Regions from separate parts of the Erwinia sp. CGal63 genome, predicted to be linked through region 3. Evidence: predicted binding sites of a transcription regulator. Region 3 holds the regulator's gene; each other region holds the start of a gene.
What was found. The regulator Fur, encoded in region 3, represses iron uptake genes when iron is present. The targets are predictions, from matches to a motif close to ATAATAATGAGAACNACTATCAA.
Positions count from the first base shown of each region.

Region 1: fepB (Fe2+-enterobactin ABC transporter substrate-binding protein) is a predicted target of Fur. The motif match lies at 1,943-1,965, and genes of this name have one in related genera.
Region 2: MKZ79_RS01450 (isochorismate synthase) is a predicted target of Fur. The motif match lies at 3,813-3,835, and genes of this name have one in related genera.

Region 1 is NZ_JAKUMN010000002.1:74,617-82,399, forward strand. It holds gene rplU (50S ribosomal protein L21) at 1-144, shown strand, start outside; gene rpmA (50S ribosomal protein L27) at 160-417, shown strand; gene cgtA (Obg family GTPase CgtA) at 688-1,866, shown strand; gene fepB (Fe2+-enterobactin ABC transporter substrate-binding protein) at 2,020-2,988, shown strand; gene MKZ79_RS09120 (TonB-dependent siderophore receptor) at 3,263-5,521, shown strand; gene dacB (serine-type D-Ala-D-Ala carboxypeptidase) at 6,263-7,696, opposite strand.
Region 2 is NZ_JAKUMN010000001.1:355,143-362,925, reverse strand. It holds gene dhbA (2,3-dihydro-2,3-dihydroxybenzoate dehydrogenase) at 1-125, opposite strand, end outside; gene MKZ79_RS01460 (isochorismatase family protein) at 122-973, opposite strand; gene MKZ79_RS01455 ((2,3-dihydroxybenzoyl)adenylate synthase) at 988-2,601, opposite strand; gene MKZ79_RS01450 (isochorismate synthase) at 2,611-3,783, opposite strand; gene entS (enterobactin transporter EntS) at 4,020-5,276, opposite strand; gene MKZ79_RS01440 (enterobactin synthase subunit F) at 5,273-7,783, opposite strand, start outside.
Region 3 is NZ_JAKUMN010000006.1:38,011-45,793, reverse strand. It holds gene nagE (PTS N-acetyl glucosamine transporter subunit IIABC) at 1-97, shown strand, start outside; gene glnS (glutamine--tRNA ligase) at 239-1,906, shown strand; gene chiP (chitoporin ChiP) at 2,171-3,574, shown strand; gene MKZ79_RS17030 (beta-N-acetylhexosaminidase) at 3,667-6,324, shown strand; gene fur (ferric iron uptake transcriptional regulator) at 6,385-6,828, opposite strand; gene fldA (flavodoxin FldA) at 7,175-7,705, opposite strand.

The DNA of each region.
Region 1 (7,783 bases), on a different contig from region 3:
GGCGTGATCAAAGCAGAAATCATTGCTCACGGTCGTGGCGACAAAATTAAGATCGTTAAGTTTCGTCGTCGTAAACACTACCGTAAGCAGCAGGGTCACCGTCAGTGGTTCACTGATGTGAAGATCACTGGCATCAGCGCCTAAGAGGAGATCTGACAAATGGCACATAAAAAGGCTGGCGGTTCCACTCGAAATGGCCGCGATTCCAACGCAAAACGTCTGGGCGTTAAGCGTTTCGGCGGTGAAAGCGTTCTGGCAGGCAGCATCATCGTTCGTCAGCGTGGCACTAAATTCCACGCGGGCACCAACGTAGGCTGCGGCCGTGACCACACCCTGTTTGCTACTGCAAACGGCAAGGTCCTGTTCGAAGTGAAAGGCCCGAACAACCGTAAATACATCAGCATCGTTGCTGAGTAAGGTTTTCGTGCCTGAAGGCGGTACCTGATACCGCTTTTAGCAGCGAATCAAAAAGCCCCGCTATGATTGCGGGGCTTTTTACATTCTGCGATCCGCAGCGCGCGGGTTGCCAGTAACACCCTTTGCTGTACACTTTATATTCAGCTGCATGATGTCTTAAGCGGATCCCAGTCTGAAAAAGACACGCGGTCTGCGGCATCCGTTTTAAGGCCAGCGAGCCACGACGGATCATCCTGCCAGCAGCGGGCAAATGATTGACGGAGAAGTAAAATGAAGTTTGTTGATGAAGCGACGATCCTCGTTGCTGCGGGCGATGGCGGCAATGGCTGCGTCAGCTTCCGTCGTGAAAAATATATTCCTAAAGGCGGCCCGGACGGCGGCGACGGCGGCGACGGCGGCGACGTCTATATGCAGGCCGATGAAAACCTGAATACCCTGATCGACTATCGCTTTGAAAAGTCCTTCCGCGCCGAGCGTGGGCAGAACGGCCAGAGCCGCGACTGCACCGGCAAACGCGGCAAAGATATTATTATCAAAGTGCCTGTCGGCACCCGCATCATCGATCAGGGCACCGGCGAAACGCTGGGCGATATGATGAAGCACGGTCAGCTGCAGATGGTCGCCAAAGGCGGCTGGCACGGTCTGGGCAATACCCGTTTTAAATCTTCCGTAAACCGTACGCCTCGTCAGAAAACGATGGGCACGCCGGGCGAGAAGCGTGATTTGCAGCTGGAGCTGATGCTGCTGGCCGACGTCGGTATGCTGGGCCTGCCGAACGCCGGTAAATCCACCTTTATCCGCGCCGTATCCGCCGCCAAACCTAAAGTGGCCGACTATCCGTTTACCACGCTGGTGCCAAGCCTCGGCGTAGTGCGTATGGATAGCGAGCAGAGCTTTGTGGTTGCCGATATCCCTGGCCTGATCGAAGGCGCCTCCGACGGCGCAGGACTGGGCATCCGCTTCCTGAAGCACCTGGAGCGCTGTCGCGTGCTGCTGCACACCATCGATCTGGCGCCGATCGATGAATCCGATCCGGTAGAGAACGCCCGCATCATCCTGGGCGAGCTGGAAAAATACAGCGAGAAGCTTTTCAACAAGCCGCGCTGGCTGGTATTCAACAAGGTCGACCTGCTGGATGCGGAAGAAGCCGAATCCCGTGCGAAGGCGATTGCCGAAGCGCTGGGCTGGACGGACAAATACTACCTGATCTCTGCGGCCAACCGCGTCGGCGTCACGCCGCTTTGCTGGGATGTCATGTCCTTCCTGAACGCCAATCCAAAAGAGGCGGAAGTGGAAGAGAAGCAGCCTGAGAAAGTCGAGTTTATGTGGGACGACTATCATCGTCAGCAGCTGGAAGAAGCTGAGACGGCGGTGGAAGAGGATGACGACTGGGACGAAGACTGGGACGATGAAGACGACGAAGGCGTCGAAATCATCTATCAGCGCTAAGTCTGAGGGACGCCGTAAGGCGTCCCTTTTCTTTTGGTAAAATGGCGCGGCTGCTAATTAGCGCTTCCCGGCAGTAAAGATAATCATTATCATTTCTCTATCTGAATTTTGCGACGCTCCGCGCTTCGCCCTGGCTGATAGAGTTGATCGAGCATGCGTACTTCCCTTCTGCGAATTTTTCCTCTGCTTTTGTTGGCTTTCTCGCTGCTGTCGGTTAATCCCACTTACGCTGAAGAAGGCTGGCCGCGCCATATTGCCAGCGTAAAAGGCGATGTGGTGCTTAAACAACAGCCCAAACGTATTATTTCAACCAGCGTCACCCTGACCGGCTCTTTGCTGGCAATTGACGCACCGATAGTCGCCAGCGGCGCTACTATGCCAGGCCACCGTATCTCTGATGAACAGGGCTTTTTCCGGCAGTGGAGTAAAGTGGCGGCGGCTAAGGGCGTCAAAAGGCTCTATAGCGGCGAGCCCAACCTTGAAACTATTGCGGCGGAAAAGCCCGATCTGATTATCGTCAGCGCGACGGGAAATGATTCCGCACTGCCTTTCTACGATCGCCTGGCCGCGTTGGCGCCAACGCTGGTCGTGAACTACGACGATAAGAGCTGGCAGGAAGTCGAACGTGTGCTGGCACAGGCTAGCGGGAAAGAGGCCGAAGCGGAGCAATCGATTCAGCGCTACGCGCAGCGTGAACAAGAGGTGAAAGCGAAGCTGCAACTGCCGCCGCAGCCCGTTTCCGCGCTGGTCTACAATCCCCATAATCATCTGGTGAATCTCTGGACGCCCAAATCCGCGCAGGGAAAATTGCTGGAGTCGCTGGGTTTTACGCTGGCTGAGCCGCCTGCCGTGGTGCTGCAGGCCAGTCAGCGCCTCAGGCGCCGGGACATTATTCCTGTACAGGGAGAAAACCTGGTAACGGCCCTGACGGGGAACAGCGCCCTGATCTTTGCCGCAGGTGATGAGGGAAAGAAAGCGCTGCTGGCGGAACCGCTGGTAGCGAACTCTCCGGCGATAAAAAATCAGCAGGTCTATACGCTGGGCGAGGATAGCTTTCGTCTGGACTACTACAGCGCCAACAATGTGCTGACGCGTCTGGAAGAACTTTTTGCCAAAAAGTAGTTTATACGCGTCTCTGTATTTGCAGAGGCGCAGCTTTATCCGCGTACTCCCCACCGCCTGCTTCACTAAGCTGTCTCACCTGTCGCATAAACAAGAATACGACAAATAATCGAATTGATAATTGTTTTCATTTGAAATAATGTATGCCCGCCTGATCGGGAATGCGCGTGCATGGGGCTAATCAGGCGTGGGCGGACTCAAGCTGGTTCCGTCCTTTTATTCATTATTTCCCCCTGAGGAAAGACGCGGGGCGGAGTGACAGGGAATGAGAACGTTGAACAGACTATCAAAACTATCCTTAGCGATTTTGCTTGAACTGGGAATGATGGCGGCAGCGACGGCGGACGACGCCGCAACGGACGCGGCGGCCAGCACTAAAGCCGCCGCGTCAGGCCAGCATGTCGATGCGGACGGCGGCACCCTGATGGTAACGGCGGAACAGCAGAATCTGCAGGCGCCCGGCGTTTCCACCATTACCGCCGAAGAGATTAAAAAACGGCCGCCTTCCCGCGATCTTTCCGAAATCATCCGCACCATGCCCGGCGTTAACCTGACAGGCAACTCCACCAGCGGCCAGCGCGGCAATAACCGTCAGATTGATATTCGCGGTATGGGCCCGGAGAACACGCTGATTTTAATCGACGGCATGCCGGTCGCCAGCCGCAATTCGGTGCGTTTGGGCTGGCGCGGCGAACGCGACACGCGCGGCGATACCAACTGGGTGCCGCCGGAAATGGTTGACCATATCGAAGTGATCCGAGGCCCGGCAGCGGCGCGCTACGGTAACGGCGCGGCTGGCGGCGTAGTTAACATCATCACCAAACAAACCGGTAATGAGTGGCACGGCTCCTGGAATACCTATTTGAATATGCCGGAGCACAAGTCAGAAGGCTCCACTAAGCGCTCCAACTTCTCTCTCAGCGGCCCAATGGGCGATGATGTCAGTTTCTCGCTATGGGGCAATCTGAGCAAAACCCAGGCGGATGCGCAGTACATTAACGAGGGTCACCAGTCGCTACGAACCGGCAGCTATGCCGATACTGTGCCGGCAGGGCGCGAGGGCGTGGTAAATAAGGATATCCACGGTAAGCTGCGTTGGGAATTCGCGCCAAACCAGAACCTGGAGTTCAGCGCCGGCTACAGCCGTCAGGGCAATCTTTACGCGGGCGATACGCAGAACACCAACACCAGCGCGCTGGTGCAGAGCAAATATGGCGACGAGACTAATCGCCTCTACCGCCAGGACTACGCGGTAACCTGGACCGGCGTCTGGGACAATGGCGTCAGTACCCGCAGCTACGCCCAGTATGAAAACACGCGCAATTCGCGTATGAATGAAGGGCTGGCAGGCGGTACGGAAGGCATCTTCTCCGACAGCGGCTTCTCCACCATTGAACTCAATGACGTGCTGCTGCACAGCGAAATCAGCGTGCCTTTCGAGTTTCTGGTCAATCAAACCGCGACGTTCGGCACGGAGTGGAATCAGCAGCGCATGAAGGATGGCGCATCCAATACCCAGGCGCTTTCTGGCGGTGCTATTGATGGCATCAGCAGCACCAACCGCAGCCCTTATTCGTCGGCGGAAATTTTCTCGCTGTTTGCCGAAGACAATATGGAGCTGACCGACACCACCACCCTGGTACCGGGCCTGCGTTTCGATCATCACAGCATCGTTGGCAACAACTGGAGCCCGTCGCTGAATCTGTCGCAGATACTGGCCGACGATTTTACGCTGAAGCTGGGCATCGCCAGAGCTTATAAAGCCCCAAGCCTCTATCAAACCAACCCGAACTACGTGCTCTATAGCCGTGGCCAGGGCTGCGCGGACAGCGCGGGCGCCTGCTATCTGATGGGGAATGAAGATCTTAAAGCGGAAACCAGCATCAATAAAGAAGTGGGCGTGGAGTATAAGCACGAAGGCTATCAGGCTGGCCTGACCTGGTTCCGCAACGACTATCGCAATAAAATCGAGTCGGGCTACGAGCCGAGCGGCGCGACCGGCAGCACCGATATCTACCAATGGGAAAACGTGCCGAAAGCGGTAGTGGAAGGGCTGGAAGGTACAGTGAACCTTCCGGTAACGGAAGCGGTTACCTGGAACAACAACCTGACCTGGATGCTGCAAAGCAAAAACAAAACCACGGGCGATCGCCTGTCGGTTATCCCACAGTACACGCTGAACTCGACGCTGGCATGGCAGGCTACGCAGGATCTGTCGCTACAGACGACTTTTACCTGGTATGGCCGTCAGACGCCGAAGAAGTATAACTACAAGGGAGAAGCGGTTAGCGGCAGCGAGAAGGCGACGGTAAGCCCATACTCGATTTTAGGCCTGAGCGGCACTTATGAGGTGAACAAGTACGCCAGCGTCACGCTGGGCATAGATAACCTGTTCGATAAGCGTCACTTCCGGCAGGGCAACGCACAAACCACAGGTAATGCCGCTACCGGCGCCTATATGTATGGCGCAGGAGCGAATACCTATAACGAATCAGGACGCACTTACTATATGAGTTTGAATACTCACTTCTGATTTTAAGCTTCAAAGTGGCCCAGCAATTGGGCCACTACCTGCCTGAAACGCGCTGGCCGCTCATCCGAACACAGTAGATAATTTTTTATAAATGATGCAGGAAATTAGCAGTAAGCATATTTGCCGTGTCGTTTATTTTAATAAGATAGCAATAGAAAAGCTAAAATTGATATGCACGGAATGTTCCTATCTGAACAGAAAGTGATTCAATAAAATACCATGGCATATAAACCAGCTATATTCCTGAAAGATAAATAAATTGCGCTCCATTAAACAAATATCAGGATTGCTTAATGACCGTTGATAATGGCGATATTTATAAACTTCGATATCGAATTTTTAAGTTCTACTCTATACAGCAAGGGTTCGAGAAAATATCATTCAATGAAATGCCTTACCGTAATTGAATGGTGTGGCTAATATAAATTACTGAAATTTAATAAAAAATCACGAGGGTGCGCCTGTCGTCTTGCGTATAAAAAAAAGGTCAAAATACCATCACCACAAAAAATAGCAGAGAATAATCGCTGGCAGACCGAACAGGTCGAACGGCGGATCTCCTCGCGAAGCCCCATGAAAACGTTGAGCTGGCGACGGAAGATTATTCTGTCGGCATTATCATTCTGGAAAACGCGCCAGGTTATAAAGATATAAACTTTTATTGATTACAAAAGGCAGCATGATAACGCTGGTACCGCGGGCGCCATAAAATTTTCTGGCGCCCGCTTTCCTTTGGGATGACTAATAATTCTGATAAATATCTTTATAAAGCCGACTCTCAAAACGCACCAGTGGGATCCGTCGCTGGTTGTAGTTCTTCGGCGGCACCGCGTAGCCGGAAAGATACTGCACGAAGGCAACCCGCTTACCGCTGGCCGTGGTGATAAAACCGGCCAGGTTATAAACGCCCTGCAGCGATCCCGTTTTCGCGGAAACCTTGCCGTCCACGCCCGCTTCATGCAAACCGCCGCGATAGCGCAGCGTGCCGTCGTAGCCCGCCAGCGGCAACATGGAAATGTAGTTAAGCTGCTGGTCGTTCTGCGCGATATATTGCAGCACCTGCATCATGGTGTCAGGAGCGATGAGATCGTGGCGCGACAGACCGGAGCCGTCCACCTGAATGCTGTTGCCAAGATCGATATTGGCTTTCTGCCGCAAAATCTGACGTACCGCATCGGAACCGGCGCGCCAGGTACCCGGCACGCCAAAACGCTCATGCCCGATAGTGCGAAATACCGTATCGGCGATCATATTGTCCGACTTCTTCAGCATAATCCGCAGCAGATCGTGCAGCGGCGCGGACTGCGTTTCGGCCAGCACGGTCGCTGGCGGCGTCGGCAGCGTCTGACGCACCAGATGCCCGGAATAGTCGATGCCCGCCTGCTGCAGCTCGCCTTTTAAAATCGCGCCGGCATAGCTTGCGCCGTCCTGAATGGCGAAAGCTAACGGCAGCGGTTCGGCGCGCTGGGTCATACAGCCTGTTAGCGTAAAGCGGTTCAGTTCGCCCGGCACCACGTCCAGCTCGCAGTACTGCGCTTCCGATGAACCGCGCGCCAGCGTGCGTACCTGGCTGAACATATTGACCGGGTAGAAAGAAGCAACGCGGATAAAGGCTTTTTCGCCTGGCGTCTGCGCGCTGTAGAGCGACACGGAGAAACAGTTGCGATCCACGATAGCGGCGGCCGGCGGCGCGCTGAAGCACTGCGTCATATCGTTCCACGGCCAGCCGGGCGCTTTATCATGGCTGGCGAACACGGAGGTATCGACCACCAGATTGCCCTGAATATGCTGCACGCCCTGTTTTTTCAGCGCCGTCACCATATTGCGTAAATCCTGACGCGTTAACGTCGGATCGCCGCCAAATCGCGCCACTAAATCGCCCTTTAGCGTATCGCCGCTAATGGAGCCTTTGCTCTCAAGCTGGGTATGGAAGCGGTAGTCCGGGCCAAGCTGCAGCAACGCCGCCAGCGCGGTGATCACTTTCATGGTGCTGGCAGGCAACGCCATCTGCTTGCTGTGGTAATCAATTGAAGGCGTGTCCGCGCCAATTTTTTGCACAATCAACGCCAGGTTTGCGCCATCGGGCAGGTACTGCGTATAGTCTTCAACCGTGGCCGCGTGGGCATTCAGCATAAATGCGCAGGCTAAGCCGGTAACAATTCGTGAAAATCGCATAATCTCGCGTTTACTGGCAGGTGATGTTGCCATACTACGGTGCATTATGGTGGAAAGTAAACGATGACCCATAGGGAACTCTGGGTT
Region 2 (7,783 bases), on a different contig from region 3:
GGAAAAGCGAGATCCAGCCCGATAACCCTTGCGCCCGCCTGATGAAAAGCCAGCGCGGTAGCGTAACCGATGCCTTTTCCGGCGCCGGTTACCCAGACATTTTTTCCGGTGAAATCGAAGCTCATGCGCGCTCCCGCGTCAGCAGTCGCCACCAGGCCGCGAGCGTCGGCTCTTTCGCCAGCATCACGAAATCGATATCGCCGTACGCTTTACGCCAGCGCGCCGCCAGCGCCATCATGCGTACCGAATCCAGACCGTAGTCGATCAGGTTCTCGTCATCCTCAGGCGTTTCGTCCTCGTCCAGCATCGGCTGCACCAGCGCGCGCAGCTGTTCCATGCTCAGCGGCACCGGCAGCAGATCTTCCGTCATCACTACTTTCCCGGCGCGGCCGGCGGTATATTTCAGCGCCATCAGGTGCTCTTCGCGGCTGAAGTCCGCCAGCGCGTCCGCCACCATAAAGGGCTGAATGTCACGCATAAAGGCGTCGATAGCGGTGGTCAGGCAGCCGATATGGGCGTAGACGCCGCAGATAATCAGCTGATCGCGACCGGTTTCCTTCAGATGCTGCTCCAGCGGCGAGCGGTGGAAGGCGCTGTAGCGCCATTTCACCAGCACTTCATCGCCCTCTTCCGGCGCCAGCTCCGCGACGACTTTCTGCTGCTCCGGATGTTTGTTCAGGCCTGGCCCCCACATATCGTTCAGCAGCGCGCGATCTTTATCGCTCTGATGATTCGGCTGCGCCGTGTAGTAAACCGGAATGTCGTTCTGACGGCAGTAGTCGCGCAGCGCCGCGATATTGCGAATGACCTGTTTGATCATCGGGCACTCTTCGCCCCAGAAATTAATAAAGTAGTTCTGCATGTCGTGGATCAGCAGCGCGCCGCGAGACGGCTCGAAGGCCCATTTGACCTTGTTTTCAGGCAGATCTGCCGCGACTGGCAGGGCATAGGCTTTCAGTGCAGGAATAGTCATGTTCTCTCCGGAATTCAGTGGGTCTGGCTGGCGGCCAGCTGTTGACGCAGACGTTTTTTATCCACTTTGCCCACGGGCGTCAGCGGCATGTCGTCAACGTTTTCAATACGATCGGGCAGTTTGTAGTCCGCTACGCCCAGCTCGCGCAGATAGCGGCGGATCTCCACGGCGCGCACGGGACGCTTGCCGACGATAAAGGCGCAGCTTTTTTCGCCCAGCAGGCTGTCTTCCATCGACACCAGCGCGACGTGCAAAATCGCCTCGTGGCGCAGCAGTAGATTTTCGATCTCTTCGGCAGCGATCTTTTCGCCGCCGCGATTGATCTGATCTTTTTCGCGGCCCTGCACGCAGATGTAGCCGTCCGGCGTGATGGAGATGAGATCGCCGGAGCAGTAAAAGCCGTTAGCATCAAAGGCGCTGGCGTTGTGTTCCGGGCTGCGATAGTAGCCACGGAAAGTGTACGGGCCGCGCGTCATCAACAGTCCGGTTTCGCCTGGCGGCAGCGGATTGCCCTGCTCGTCAGCGACCCAAACTTCATCGTCCGGGCTCATTGGTTTGCCCTGCGTGGAGAAAACGTGCCATTCATCGTCGTTGAGCTGCGTATAGTTGACCAGCCCTTCCGCCATGCCGAATACCTGCTGCAGCTGACAGCCGATTTCCGCCGGAATACGCGCGGCCAGCGCTTCGCTCAATCTTGCGCCACCAACCTGCAGCAGCTGCAGCGAGCTGAGCGCGCGGTTGCTGCCCCACTCTTCAATCGCCTGCAGCCAGAGGCTTACCGCCGGCGGCACCAGCGCCGTCACCGAAATCTGATGCTTTTCGATCAGCGGGAAGCAGAGGTTGGCGCTGGGATCGCTCGCCAGCACCACGCAGCCGCCGCCGTAGAAGACGCCAAAGGCGCCTGGCGAGCTGAGCGGATAGTTATGCGCGGCAGGCAAGGCGCAGAGGTAGCGGGTTTTTTCGTCGAAACGGCAGATTTCCACGCTGCGGCGAATGCTGTAGTAGTAGTCATTGTGGGTGCGCGGGATCAGCTTGGGCGTGCCGGTGCTGCCGCCGGAAAGCTGGAAAAAGGCGACTTCATCGGCGGCGGAAGGCGCGGCGACAAACTCTTCTTCCGCTTCGTTAATCAACGCCTCCAGCGAGGTATCGCCTTCACGAGCGTTACGCAACACCACTTCACGCAGCGACGGATAGCGCTGACGCAAAGGCTGCAGATAGTCGTCGCTGGCAAATAGCGCATGCTGGCGATCGGCGATCAGCAGGGCCGGCTCGATCTGGCTGGCATAGGCATCCAGCTCCTGGCGCTGGTGGCTGAACAGTGCGTTGACCGGCGCGACGCCAATTTTCAGCAGCGCGAACAGCGCGATATAGAACTCGGCCACGTTGCCCAGCTGCACCAGCGCGGTGTCGCCGCATTTCAGGCCGCGACGCGAAAGCGCGGCGGCCAGGCGGTTGCTGGCGCTTTCCAGCTGCTGATAGCTGTATTCGCGGTCGCCGTCGATCAGCGCCGTCTGCGGGCTGTCGGCGTGGCGGGTCAGGATATCGGTGAGCGGCAGATCCAGCCAGTAGCCTTTTTCACGATAGCGGGCCGCGAAATCGTCCGGCCAGCGTGTGTAGGAAATCGTCATAAAATAGCCTTATTGCAGTCCAAATACGTGCAGCATGGTGCTGAGTTTGACGCCGGTTTCGCGCCATTCCGATTCCGGCGACGAGGCCGGAACGATGCCCGCGCCGGCGAACAGTCGAATATTTTTCCCGTTCAGCGTGCCGCAGCGGATAGTCACCACCCATTCGCCGTTGCCTTCGTCGTCGCACCAGCCGACGATGCCGCCGAACAGCTGGCGATCGAACGGCTCCAGCTTCTCAATCCACTCGCGCGCCGCAACGTGCGGATACCCGCTGAGCGCGGGCGTCGGGTGTAGCAGACAGGCCAGCGACAGCGCGTTTTCTTCCGGCGAGCTGGCTTTGCCTTCAATGGACGTTGCCAGATGCCACAGCGTGGAGGTGGTGATCAGCTCCGGCTTTTCCGGCACCGCCAGATAGCTGCTGCGAGGCTTCAGCACGTCATACATGGCGCTGGTCACCAGGCGATGCTCATAGCGATCTTTCTGCGAATACATCAGCTGCTCGCCGATGGCAAAATCACGCGCTTTGTCGCCGCGATCTCGTCGGGCGGAACCGGCCAGCGGCAGCGAGGAGAAGGTTTCGCCCGCTTTGCGCAGCAGCAGCTCCGGGCTGGCGCCCAGCAGCGTCGTGCCATCGGCCAGCGGCACGTGGAAGTGATAGCTGGTGGGATTAAGCGCCACCAGCCGATCCATCAACGCGGCGGCGTCTACCGGCTCTTCCGTGGTGATATCGATAAGGCGGGAAAGCACCACTTTGTCCAGGCCAGGCTGCGCGGTTGCCTCTGCCGCCTGCGCCACCATGGCCATAAATTCCGCCTGCTGCGGAATTTCTTGCCTGGCGGTAATCACCGGATTCAGGCCGGTATTCGCCTGCTGCGCCGCCTGCGGCTGGCGGGAAAAGTGTTCGCAGTGTTCAGGAATAAACAGCGCGGAAGGCTGACGCGTATCAAAAGGAATGGCGCCGACCATCACCGGCTGTTTGATCCCTTTCGCCTTCGCCGCTGCAAAGGCCTCGCGCACCTGCTGCTGAAAAGCGCCCTGCAGGTTGTCGCCGTCCGCAGCCGGACAGGTAATTTCGGCGAAGCGACCACGGGTAATTAAGCTTTTCCACAGAGATCCGAAGAAAAAGCTTTCATTCGAGAGAGAAGCTGACGTGTTGATTTCATCAGCGCAGAGCGTCTCCATAACGGCCTCCAGCCACAGCGTAAAGAAGTATAATAATGATTATCATTTGCATTATTACCGCGTAACTTTAAGTAAATTATTTGTGATGTCAAGCGCGTTTCGTAGTTTAAAACCGGGCCAGATTCCACGCCGCGACCCAACGCAATGTCAGCGCCGTTAATTGAAGCGTTCTGGAAAGCTTTACCTGCCGTTAAGGCAGATAAAGCAGGCCGATGCGGGAAGCGAAAGCGGTGAAACTATTCGGTCACGCTTTCTCCCGGCGCCGCGGGCGCAGGCTTTTGGTAGCGCCGCAGCGAAGTGAACGCGGCGGCCACCAGCAGGCAGAGCGCCGCCAGACCCAGTCCGCTGGCGCTGGCGGCGGTGGCCGGCAGCATAACCGTGGTCATCATGCCCAGCAGCAGCGCGCCCAGCGAGTCGCCCATCACGTTCTGTGCCGTCCACAGGCCGTTGACGCGTCCCAGCATCGCATCGGGCGTCAGCGTCTGGATCAGCGTGTACTGCAGCAGCGCGCTCAGGGCGCTGAGGTAGCCGAACAGCACCAGGCAGAGCGCGCCCGCCTCCCATGAAGGCATCAGACCGCATGCGCCTACCGCGACAAAGGCAGCGACGGCAGTCAACAGCATCACCAGTCCGGGACGCGGATGCTGCGCCAGATTGCCGCTGGTCAGCGCGCCCGCAGCTGCGCCGAGCGGGATGGCGGCATAGAGAAAGCCGATCTGCTGCGCGCTCAGCTCCCAGCGCAGCGCCAGCGCCGGATAGAGCACGCGCACCGCTGTCGCCATCGTCAGCAGCGCGCCAACCAGCGCTATGCCACCGAGCAGGCGATGCCCCAGCAGAAATTTAAAGCCCTCGATCAGCGCCTGCAGCGGCCTGGCGTGCGACTGCGGCGGCGGCAGCAGCTGAGGCAGGCGCAGCAGCGGGATCAGGGTAATAAAGGTGCCTGCCGCCGCCAGCGCGAAGTTCCAGAAAACGCCGCCGGCAGCGAGCAGCACGCCGCCGACCATGGGCGAAATCACCGCGCCCAGCCTGACCGTCAGCATGGTGATCGCGCCGGCCTGCATCAGGTTTTCCCTGCCTACCAGCGCGGGCGTGGCGGCCAGCAGCGCCGTTACGCCGATGGCGCCGAAGAAGCCGTCCCAGATCCCCAGCAGATAGATCGCCACCAGCGAAGGCTGCGGCATGGCCGCGTTGATGCACAGGCCGATAAAGCCCAGCCCGCAGGTCGAGCGCGCAAAGAGGATCAGCCGCCGACGCTCGTGACGATCCGCCAGCACGCCGCCAAGCATCAGGCCGGTAAAGAGCGCGATACCGGTCAGCGTCACCGCCAGGCTGACCTGCCAGGCGGAGCCGGTCAGCGCCTGAATCTGTACCGGCACGCCGACGCCGAGCAGCCCCAGCGCGAGGATCGAGATAAACCGGGCGATAAAAACCGCCCGAAAAGCGGGATGCGTCTTCAGCAGGCTGAGACTGAGCATAAAGCTTTGTTTCTTCATTCTGTGGCCTGATTAAGCAGTTGGTTGAGGCGCGGGCCGATATCGCTGAACGCCGCTGCGGAGATAATATCCACGTGCGCGCACTCCACCGGCCAGAGTTGCAGCTCGTCGAGCCACGGCGCCCAGGCAGTTTGCGCATCCTGTCCCGGTTTCAGGGTTTTCTGCGCGACGAACAGCGTGGCCTTGCCTGCGAAACGGCGGCTCTTCGCGGTCGCCAGCAGCCTGACCGCGTCGCCGTAGTTGCCTTCGATAGCGCCGAAGAGATCCTGACTGGCGGAGGTTGCCAGCGACTGCCGCAGCGATTGCTGAGCGGCCATAAAGGCCTCGCGCTCGCGATCGATCTCCGCCAGAACTTCAGCATCCAGCTGGTTGTTTTGCGACCAGTTTTGCGTTTCCGGCGGCCAGGTATCCAGCAGCCCCAGGAAAGCGACCTTTTCGCCCTGCTCTTGCAGACGCGCGGCGATAGCCTGCGCCAGCGTACCGCCGAGCGAATAGCCCAGCAGATAGTAAGGGCCGTGCGGCTGCTGTTCGCGCAGCGTGGCCAGATGGCGCTCGCAGACCTCATCCAGATTGTCCGCCTGCTGCATCGGGCCATCAGGACGCGGCGACTGAATGCCGATCAGCGACCAGCGCGCCTCCAGATAGCGCTGCAGGATGCTGAACTGCCAGGCGAAGCCGGAGGCGGGATGGAAACAGAACAGCGTCGGCCCGTGCGAGCGCCGCAGCGGCAGGATCGTTTCCATGCCGGCGCGATTCGCCTCTTCTTCGCTTTGCTGCTGCGTTAGCTGTTCAGCCAGTGCGCCGACGGTGGAAGCCACCATCACCTGGCCTACCGTGACCGGCCGATCGAGGCGGCGACGCAAATCGACCGCCAGCCGCATCGCCAGCAGCGAATGGCCGCCAAGCGCGAAGAAGTCGTCGTTGACCGAGCGGATTTCGCACTCGAGCAGGCGGGCGAAAGCTTCCGCCACTACGGTTTCCACGCCTTCCGCCGGCGCCCGGCCTTCTGCGGCGGCCAGCTGCGGCAGCGGCAGCGCCCGACGATCCAGCTTGCCGTTAGCGCTCAGCGGAAAAGCGTCCAGCTGGATCAGCTTCACCGGCACCATATGCGCCGGCAGACGTTCGCTGAGCTGCTCGCGCAGCGCCGCCGTGTCCAGCTCGCCGCAGGTGGCCACCACATAACCCACCAGCTGTCGCTGATCGCCGCCGCCTGCGCTAAGGTTGCCCAGCACACAGGCGTTGGTGACCGCCTGCGCCACGTTAGCCAGCGCCAGCATCGCCTGATCGATTTCGCCCAGCTCGATCCTTTGTCCCCGGATCTTTAGCTGATCGTCGCTGCGGCCCAGATACTCGACCGCGCCATCCGCCAGCCAGCGCGCCACGTCGCCGGTACGATACATTCTTTCACCCACGCTCTGCGGATCGGCGATAAAGCGGCTGGCGGTCAGATCGGCCCGCGCCAGGTAGCCCTGCGCCAGCTGCACGCCGGTCAGATAGAGATCGCCCGCGACGCCCGGCGGCACCGGCTGCATATTGCCGTCAAGGATGCGCAGCCCGGTGTTCCAGACCGGGAAACCTATCGGCACGCTTGCGCCGGTCACCTTTCGCAGCGCCTCGCCATATGCCGGATACCAGCTGACATCCACTGCGGCTTCGGTCGGGCCATAGAGATTGTGCAGCGGTACAGCGGTTTTATCCTGCCACTGGCGACAGAGATCGGTCGGCAGCGCCTCCCCGCTGCAGAATACGCGGCGTAAAGTGGCGCAGTGAGCCACCGCTTCGTCGTCCTGCAACGCGGCCACGAAAGCCGCCAGCATAGAAGGAACAAAATGCGTGGTTGTGACACGGTAACGGCTGAATAAAAGCTGCAACGCCTGCGGATCGCGGTGTGCTTCCGGCGGCGCCATTACCAGCTGCGCGCCGGTTAAAAACGGCCAGAAAAACTCCCATACCGATACGTCGAAACTGCACGGCGTTTTCTGCAGCACCACATCTTCCGCGCTTAACGGATAGTGGTTTTGCATCCACAGCAGACGGTTGACTATCGCCTGCTGACCAACCATCACGCCTTTTGGCCGCCCTGTGGAGCCGGAAGTATAGATAACGTAGGCGGTATGATGCGGACGCGAAAAATCCTGCATCACGGGCGAATGCTCAACCGGCAGCGGCTGGCGATAGCAGAAGCTCTGCAAATTATCGAGCTGCGCGAAGCGGCTGAGCTGCTCTTCCGTGGTAATCAGCAGGCGCGGGCTGGCATCTTCCAGCATCATGGTTAGCCGGTCGTCAGGATAACCGGTATCCAGCGGCAGCCAGGCGGCGCCCAGCTGAACAATCGCCTGCAGGGAGAGCGACAGCAATACCGAGCGCGGCAGCGCCACCGCTACAATATCCCCCGCCTGCACGCCACGGCTTTTCAACTCATCCGCCAGCGCCGCTACCTGCTGCCGCATCTCGCGATAGCTGAAGCTGTAGTTTTCATCCGCCAGCGCGGGCGCATTCGGCGTTCG
Region 3 (7,783 bases):
TGTGGTCAGCAATATCGAGGATTTCAGCGGCATTAAGCTGGTGGCTGGCGCCACTGTAGTCGCGGGCGAAACCCCGCTTTGCGAAATCACCAACTAACCACAGCGGTCAAAAGTTGAGGGCGGGAAGCGATTCCCGCCCTTTTTTATGCGATACGCTAACAAACGGTTGTTTCCCTTCGCGGCTTTGTGGATCATACTCCGTTATTTCACGCACTAAAGTATTCCAGAGGATATTGAGATGAGTGAGGCTGAAGCCCGCCCAACTAATTTTATTCGTCAGATCATCGACGAAGACCTGGCGAACGGTAAGCACAAGAGCGTGCATACCCGTTTTCCGCCAGAGCCGAACGGCTATCTGCATATTGGTCACGCCAAGTCTATCTGCCTGAACTTCGGCATCGCGCAGGATTACCAGGGCGAATGTAACCTGCGTTTCGACGATACCAACCCGGTCAAAGAAGATCTGGAATACGTAGAGTCAATCAAGCGTGACGTGCAGTGGCTGGGCTTTGAGTGGAGCGGCAAGGTCCGTTATTCCTCTGACTATTTTGACCAGCTGCATCACTACGCGATTGAGTTGATCAACAAAGGTCTGGCCTATGTGGATGAGCTGTCGCCGGAGCAGATCCGTGAATATCGCGGTACGCTGACCTCACCAGGCAAAGAGAGTCCTTATCGGGATCGTAGCGTAGAGGAAAACCTGGCGCTGTTCGAAAAAATGCGCAACGGCGAGTTTGCTGAAGGCAGCGCCTGCCTGCGCGCTAAAATCGATATGGCTTCCAGCTTTATCGTGCTGCGCGATCCGGTGCTCTACCGCATTAAGTTCGCCGAGCATCACCAGACCGGCAACAAGTGGTGCATCTATCCAATGTACGACTTTACCCACTGCATTTCCGATGCGCTGGAAGGGATCACGCATTCGCTCTGTACGCTGGAGTTTCAGGACAACCGCCGTCTGTATGACTGGGTACTGGATAATATCACTATCCCCACGCACCCGCGCCAGTACGAGTTTTCGCGCCTGAATCTTGAATACGCCATTATGTCCAAGCGCAAGCTGAACCTGCTGGTGACTGAAAAGGTCGTAGAAGGCTGGGACGATCCGCGTATGCTGACCGTTTCTGGCCTGCGCCGTCGCGGCTACTCCGCCGCCTCTATTCGCGAGTTCTGTCGCCGTATCGGTATCACGAAACAGGACAATATCGTGGAGATGGCGTCGCTGGAATCCTGCATTCGCGACGATCTGAACGAAAACGCGCCGCGTGCAATGGCCGTTCTCGATCCGGTCAAGCTGGTGATTGAGAACCTGCCGGCCAATCACGAAGAGATCATCACCATGCCAAACCATCCGAACAAACCGGAGATGGGGACGCGCGAGGTGCCGTTCAGCCGCGAGGTCTATATCGATCGTGCGGATTTCCGTGAGGAAGCCAACAAGCACTATAAGCGTCTGGTATTGGGTAAAGAGGTTCGCTTGCGCAACGCTTATGTCATCAAAGCCGAGCGCGTGGCGAAAGATGAACAAGGCAATATCACCTGTCTGTTCTGTACCTGCGATATCGATACCCTGAGCAAAGATCCGGCCGATGGTCGCAAGGTAAAAGGCGTTATTCACTGGGTTTCTGCCGAGCACGCGCTGCCGGCTGAATTCCGCCTTTACGATCGTCTGTTCAGCGTGCCGAATCCCGGCGCCGCCGAAGATTTCCTGGCTACCGTCAATCCAGAGTCGCTGGTTATTCGTCAGGGCTTTGTCGAACCTGGCCTGCAGACGGCGGAAGCGTCGAAACCCTTCCAGTTTGAACGTGAAGGCTATTTCTGCGCCGACAGCGTCTACTCCAGCAGCAACCACCTGGTATTTAACCGCACGGTAGGTCTGCGCGACACCTGGGCAAAAAGCGGCGAATAAGTCGATATTTAATAAAAAAGCAGCCTTCGGGCTGCTTTTTTTTTGAATAATATATGCAACCCATTAACGGTTAAATCACATAAAAAATATAACCTGTTTTATATCATATTTTAAGCTGGCAGTAATTGTTATTAATTGATAATTCGTGCTGCGAAAAATATAATTGCGCCGTACTCGGGTGGCTTGCTTTTAATACTGATATTTTTGAGATTATTTATTGTTTATTTATAGTTCGTTTATCTTCTATTAGAGAAGGATTTCTCAATGCACTCTGTCAACTTAACGCGAAAAGCGCTGGCGATAGCTGTCGCCTGCGGTTCTGCCCTCGCTGGCACTATTTATTCTCCTGTTTCTTTCGCCGCGGGTTTTATTGATGACTCGACCCTGACCGGCGGTATTTATTACTGGCAGCGGCAGCGCGACAGAAAAGAGATGGATCCGGTCCATAATAAATATGGTCAGTATACGGAAAACCTGCATCACTCCACTTTTAACGGCAGCCTGGATTTTTCCTCGGGCTACGCGGCGGATTTTATCGGCATTGAGCTTGGCGTGCATGGCGCTCTACAGCTGGCGGGTACCGGCCCGGCGGCGCCGAACGAGATTGCCTTCAGTAACGCAAAGAATCGCTGGTCGGAAAAATTTGACGGCGACGCCAACGGCGCCTCTTTTTATAAAGCCGCGATTAAACTTAAGCATGATAATTATTGGTTAAGAGCGGGTTATATTCAGCCACAGGGACAGACACTGCTTATGCCCCAATGGGGGTTCGTGCCGGGAACCTATCGCGGATTTGAAGTGGGTTCCGTTTATGATTTTGACGATGCCGGCGCGCTGTCACTCTCTTATATGTGGACGGATGAGTATAAGGCGCCCTGGTATCGCCAGATGTATAGCTTCCGTAAGCCAGACTTAACAACCGAAATAAAATATCTGCACTCTGTCGGCATCAAATATGATTTCAAAAATAAACTGGTGCTGGAAGGCGCGGTGGGCCAGGCCGAAAATTATATGGATCAATATTTCACCGAGGTGTCATGGGCGTTTCCTGTAGCGGGCAACGATCTGCATACCAGCTGGCAATTCTACGGCGCGCGTAATAAAGAGCAGGGCGGCGTTAACAACGTTAATAATGTTTATGACGGCCTGGCCTGGCTGCAGGCGGTTACGCTGGGCTATAAAACCGGGCCGTTTGATTTCCGCGTCGAAGGCACTATGGTCAAAGCTCGCGGTAACCAGGGCTTTTTCCTCGCGCGTATGACGCCGGTCGGCGCGACCTCCAATGGACGTAACGATGTCTGGTGGGATTCCCGCAGCGACTTTAACGCCAACGGACAAAAAGCGCTTTACGCGGGCGTAATGTATGACCTCAAAGGCTGGCAGATGCCCGGCTGGGAAGTCGGCACCTCCTACGCTTACGGCTGGGACGCTCGTCCTTCAACCAATCCGATCTACGATCAGAGCATGCGCCGCAGCGAGTCCGCCTGGAATATGGATTTGCGCTATACGTTCCAGCATGGTCGCGCCAAAGATACTCAGATCAACCTGCACTATACCCGTTACAAAAATCATTCCGATATTCCGAGCTTCAGCAACGGCTACGGAAATATGTTCCAGGACGAAAAAGACGTGAGGCTGACCGTTATCGCGCCTTTCACCATTTTTTGATGCAGGCAGTTTGTTGACGTCCGGGCAGGAAAGCGTACAACGCTTTCCTCGCTGGCGGCTGGCAAACTCTTTAACAGCGGACGAGGAAAGTGATGAAAATATTAAGACTAACGCTCGTGGCGGCGGCGCTGATGTCAGCGATGGCCAGCGGCGTAGCCAGGGCGGATCAAAGCGTTGTCGATCAGATTAGCCAGTTTGGCGTGAAGTACACCGTTAACGATAACCATGCCGCGCAGCACGGCGTGGATTGCGCGGCGCTGGGCGCGGACTGGGCTTCCTGCAATCGGGCGACCATTACGCTGACTAATCCGGGCAAGGCGATTACCAGCAAAGACTGGGCTATCTGGCTGCCTAATATTCGCCAGACGCTGCGGGTCGATAACGATCAGTTCCGGATGGTGCATGTTGTAGGCGATCTGACGCGACTGGAGCCAACCGAGAAGTTTAAAGGGTTTGCCGCGGGCGAATCGGTTGAAATTCCCATTATCAACGAGTACTGGCAGCTTTTTATTACCGACGTGATGCCGCGCTGGTATGTTACTGCTGAAAACGCCCAGCCTAAAATTATCGCCAGCACGGATACGGAAGACTTAACCTCGTTTGTTTCGCCGATGGCCGCGCACTGGAAACGAACGCCAGACGACCGCAACATCCTGATGACGCCTGCAAGCCGCTTTGAGAAAAACAGCGATACCGCGCCGCTGGCCGCTGAAGCGCTGCGCGGCCAGATTCTTCCTACGCCGCTGCAGGTCACGCTTCATACGGAAGATGCCGATTTGAGCCAGGGCGTGCAGTTTGAGCTGACTGGCCTGAGCGCGGAATCGGCGGAAGCGGTAAGAGAGCGTTTCGCGCTGATGGGCGTGGCGGAAAAGTCGCAGGGCTACAAAATCAAAAGTCAGCTTACGCCTGCCGCTTTTACCGGCGACAAGGCGGTTTCCGGCGCCTATAAGCTGACTATTCGCGAGCACGAAGCGCAGATAGAAGGTTTTGACGAAGCCGGCGTTTATTACGGCATGATGTCCATTCTGTCGCTGCTGCCGGCCAGCGGCGAGCAGAAGATCGCCACGCTGGACGTTACCGATGCGCCGCGCATGGCCTATCGCGGCATCTTTCTTGATATCGGCCGCAACTTCCACAGCAAAGAGGCGGTGCTGCGCCTGCTGGATCAGATGGCGGCCGTGAAGCTGAATAAATTCCACTTCCACCTCAGCGACGATGAGGGCTGGCGTATTGAGATACCAGGCCTGCCGGAGCTGACTGAAATCGGGTCGAAACGCTGTCACGATCTGACAGAGCAGCGCTGCCTGCTGCCGCAGCTGGGCTCCGGGCCTTTTGCCGATGCGTCGGGCAACGGCTATCTGACTCGTGATGACTATATTGATATTCTGCGCTATGCGAAGGCGCGCGCCATTGAGGTGATCCCGGAGATTGACATGCCTGCGCACGCTCGCGCAGCGGTGATCTCAATGGAAGCTCGCTATAACAGGTTGATGAAAGAGGGCAAAACCAGAGAGGCGAACGAATATCGCCTGGTCGATCCCACCGATACCTCGAATACCACATCCGTACAGTTCTACGATCGCACCAGCTATCTGAACCCCTGCCTGGATTCCTCGATGCGCTTTGTTGATAAAGTCATTGGCGAAATCCAGGCGATGCACCAGGCCGCGGGCGTGCCGCTAACGACCTGGCACTTCGGTGGCGACGAAGCGAAAAATATTCGCCTCGGCGCGGGCTATACGGATGCGGCGAAACCGGAAGCGGGCAAGGGTAAAATTGACCTCAGCCGGGAAGACAAGCCCTGGGCGAAATCTCAGGTTTGCCAGGCGTTGGTGAAGTCGGGCAAGGTCGCCGACATGGATCACCTGCCCAGCTATTTCGGCAAAAAAGTCAGCGAGAGCGTTAACGCGCACGGTATTGAGAAAATGCAGGCGTGGCAGGATGGCCTGAAGGACGCGAAGGGCGCCGCAGATTTCGCCACCAAACGCGTCGGCGTCAACTTCTGGGATACGCTCTTCTGGGGCGGCTTCGACAGCGTTAACGACTGGGCTAACAAAGGCTACGAGGTCACCGTTTCCAATCCGGACTATCTCTATATGGATTTCCCTTACGAGGTGAATCCGCACGAGCGAGGCTATTACTGGGGCACGCGCTTCAACGACGAGCGTAAAATGTTCAGCTTCGCGCCGGACAATATGCCGCAGAACGCGGAAACCTCGGTGGATCGCGACGGCAACTACTTCAGCGCTAAATCCGACAAACCGTGGCCGGGCGCCTATGGCATCTCAGCCCAGCTCTGGAGCGAAACCGTGCGTACCGATGAGCAGATGGAAGCGATGATTTTCCCTCGCGCTATTTCCGTGGCGGAGCGTGGCTGGCATCGTGCGGCCTGGGAAGAGACCTATCAGGCGGGACGTGAATACAAGGGCGGCGAAACGCACCATGTCGATCAGGCCGCGCTTAACCGCGACTGGCAGCGCTACGCCAATCTGCTGGGGCAGCGTGAACTGGCGAAGATGGATAAAGCCGGTATCCATTACCGTCTGCCGCAGCCGGGCGCGCGCATTGTCGAAGGCCGGCTGGAAGCCAATATCGCGCTGCCCGGTCTTGCTATCGACTACTCGCTGGACGGCGGCAAAAGCTGGCAGCGCTATCAGGATAACGCTCGTCCGAATGTTGCAGGCGAAGTCATGATTCGCGCCGTCAGCAGCGACGGCAAGCGCTTCAGCCGCGTGGAAAACCTGAAATAACCGTTTCTCAGACGAAAAAAAACCGGCGAGCGATCGCCGGTTTTCTGTTTTTAAATTAGCTTACTTGTCGTGCAGCGTATCATCTTCACGGCAGTCGCCGGTAGCACAGTGGCCGTAGAGATAAAGGCTGTGGTTGCTGAGCTTGATACCGTGTTTCGTCGCTATATCACGCTGGCGGGATTCAATCGACTCATCGCTGAACTCGATAACCTTGCCGCAGTCCAGGCAGATCAGGTGATCGTGATGATGCTGTTGGGTCAGTTCAAAAACGGACTTTCCGCCTTCAAAGTTGTGGCGGGTAACGATCCCCGCATCGTCAAACTGGTTCAGAACGCGGTAAACCGTCGCCAGGCCAATCTCTTCGCCCATATCGATCAGGCGTTTATACAAGTCTTCCGCACTGACATGATGGCACTCTGGTTCCTGAAGCACTTCCAGAATTTTCAGTCGAGGAAGCGTGACTTTCAGGCCGGCCTTCTTTAATGCGGTGTTATTGTCAGTCATGCGGATATTGTCCTGTTACTTTACTGGTCACTAAGTGGCTGAAAAGCCGTGAGCATCGGTCGACGCAAAAGCTGAGCGTCTCATTATAGAACCGATGCCTTGAAGAAACCACAGCGGAGATGCAAAACCATCAGAGGATGTAAGGATTACGAAGTCGTTACGTCCGAAAAAGCAAGCACCCATGTACGCTGGGTTATCCGTTCGATCTTCCGATGCCAAATACTGGCGAAGCGGAAACGAAGCAGGGTTATTCTACCGTTTTGAGGGTAAAAGTTACAAATATGTATCTATTACTGCTATAGGAAAAACCGCTGGCCCACTGTGGTTAACCCAGTGGGCCAGGCTGTCAGGCTTCGATGATATCCTGCAGCTGCAGTTCGTCAGAGATCTGTTTGACCCACTTCTCAACGCGTTCGTTGGTCAGCTCCGGCTGGCGATCTTCGTCGATGGCCAGGCCCAGGAAGTGATTGTCGTCCGCCAGCCCTTTAGAAGCTTCGAAGTGGTAACCTTCGGTAGGCCAGTGACCTACGATCACCGCACCGTTAGGTTCGATGATGTCGCGGATGGTGCCCATCGCGTCGCAGAAGTACTCCGAGTAGTCTTCCTGATCGCCGCAGCCGAACAGCGCCACCAGCTTGCCGTTGAAGTCGATCTCTTCCAGCGTCGGGAAGAAATCATCCCAGTCGCACTGTGCTTCGCCGTAGTACCAGGTTGGGATGCCCAGCAGCAAAATATCAAAGGCTTCAAGGTCTTCTTTGCTGCTTTTAGCGATATCATGAACTTCAGCCACCTCTTTACCGAGCTGCTTCTGGATCATTTTTGCAATGTTTTCCGTATTGCCCGTATCGCTGCCAAAGAAAATGCCTACGATTGCCATGAGTTTAATAACCTCTTGAAACTTAATGATATGCGGCGACTAGCCTGAAAATGTTAACGGCAATGATAGCAGACAGCC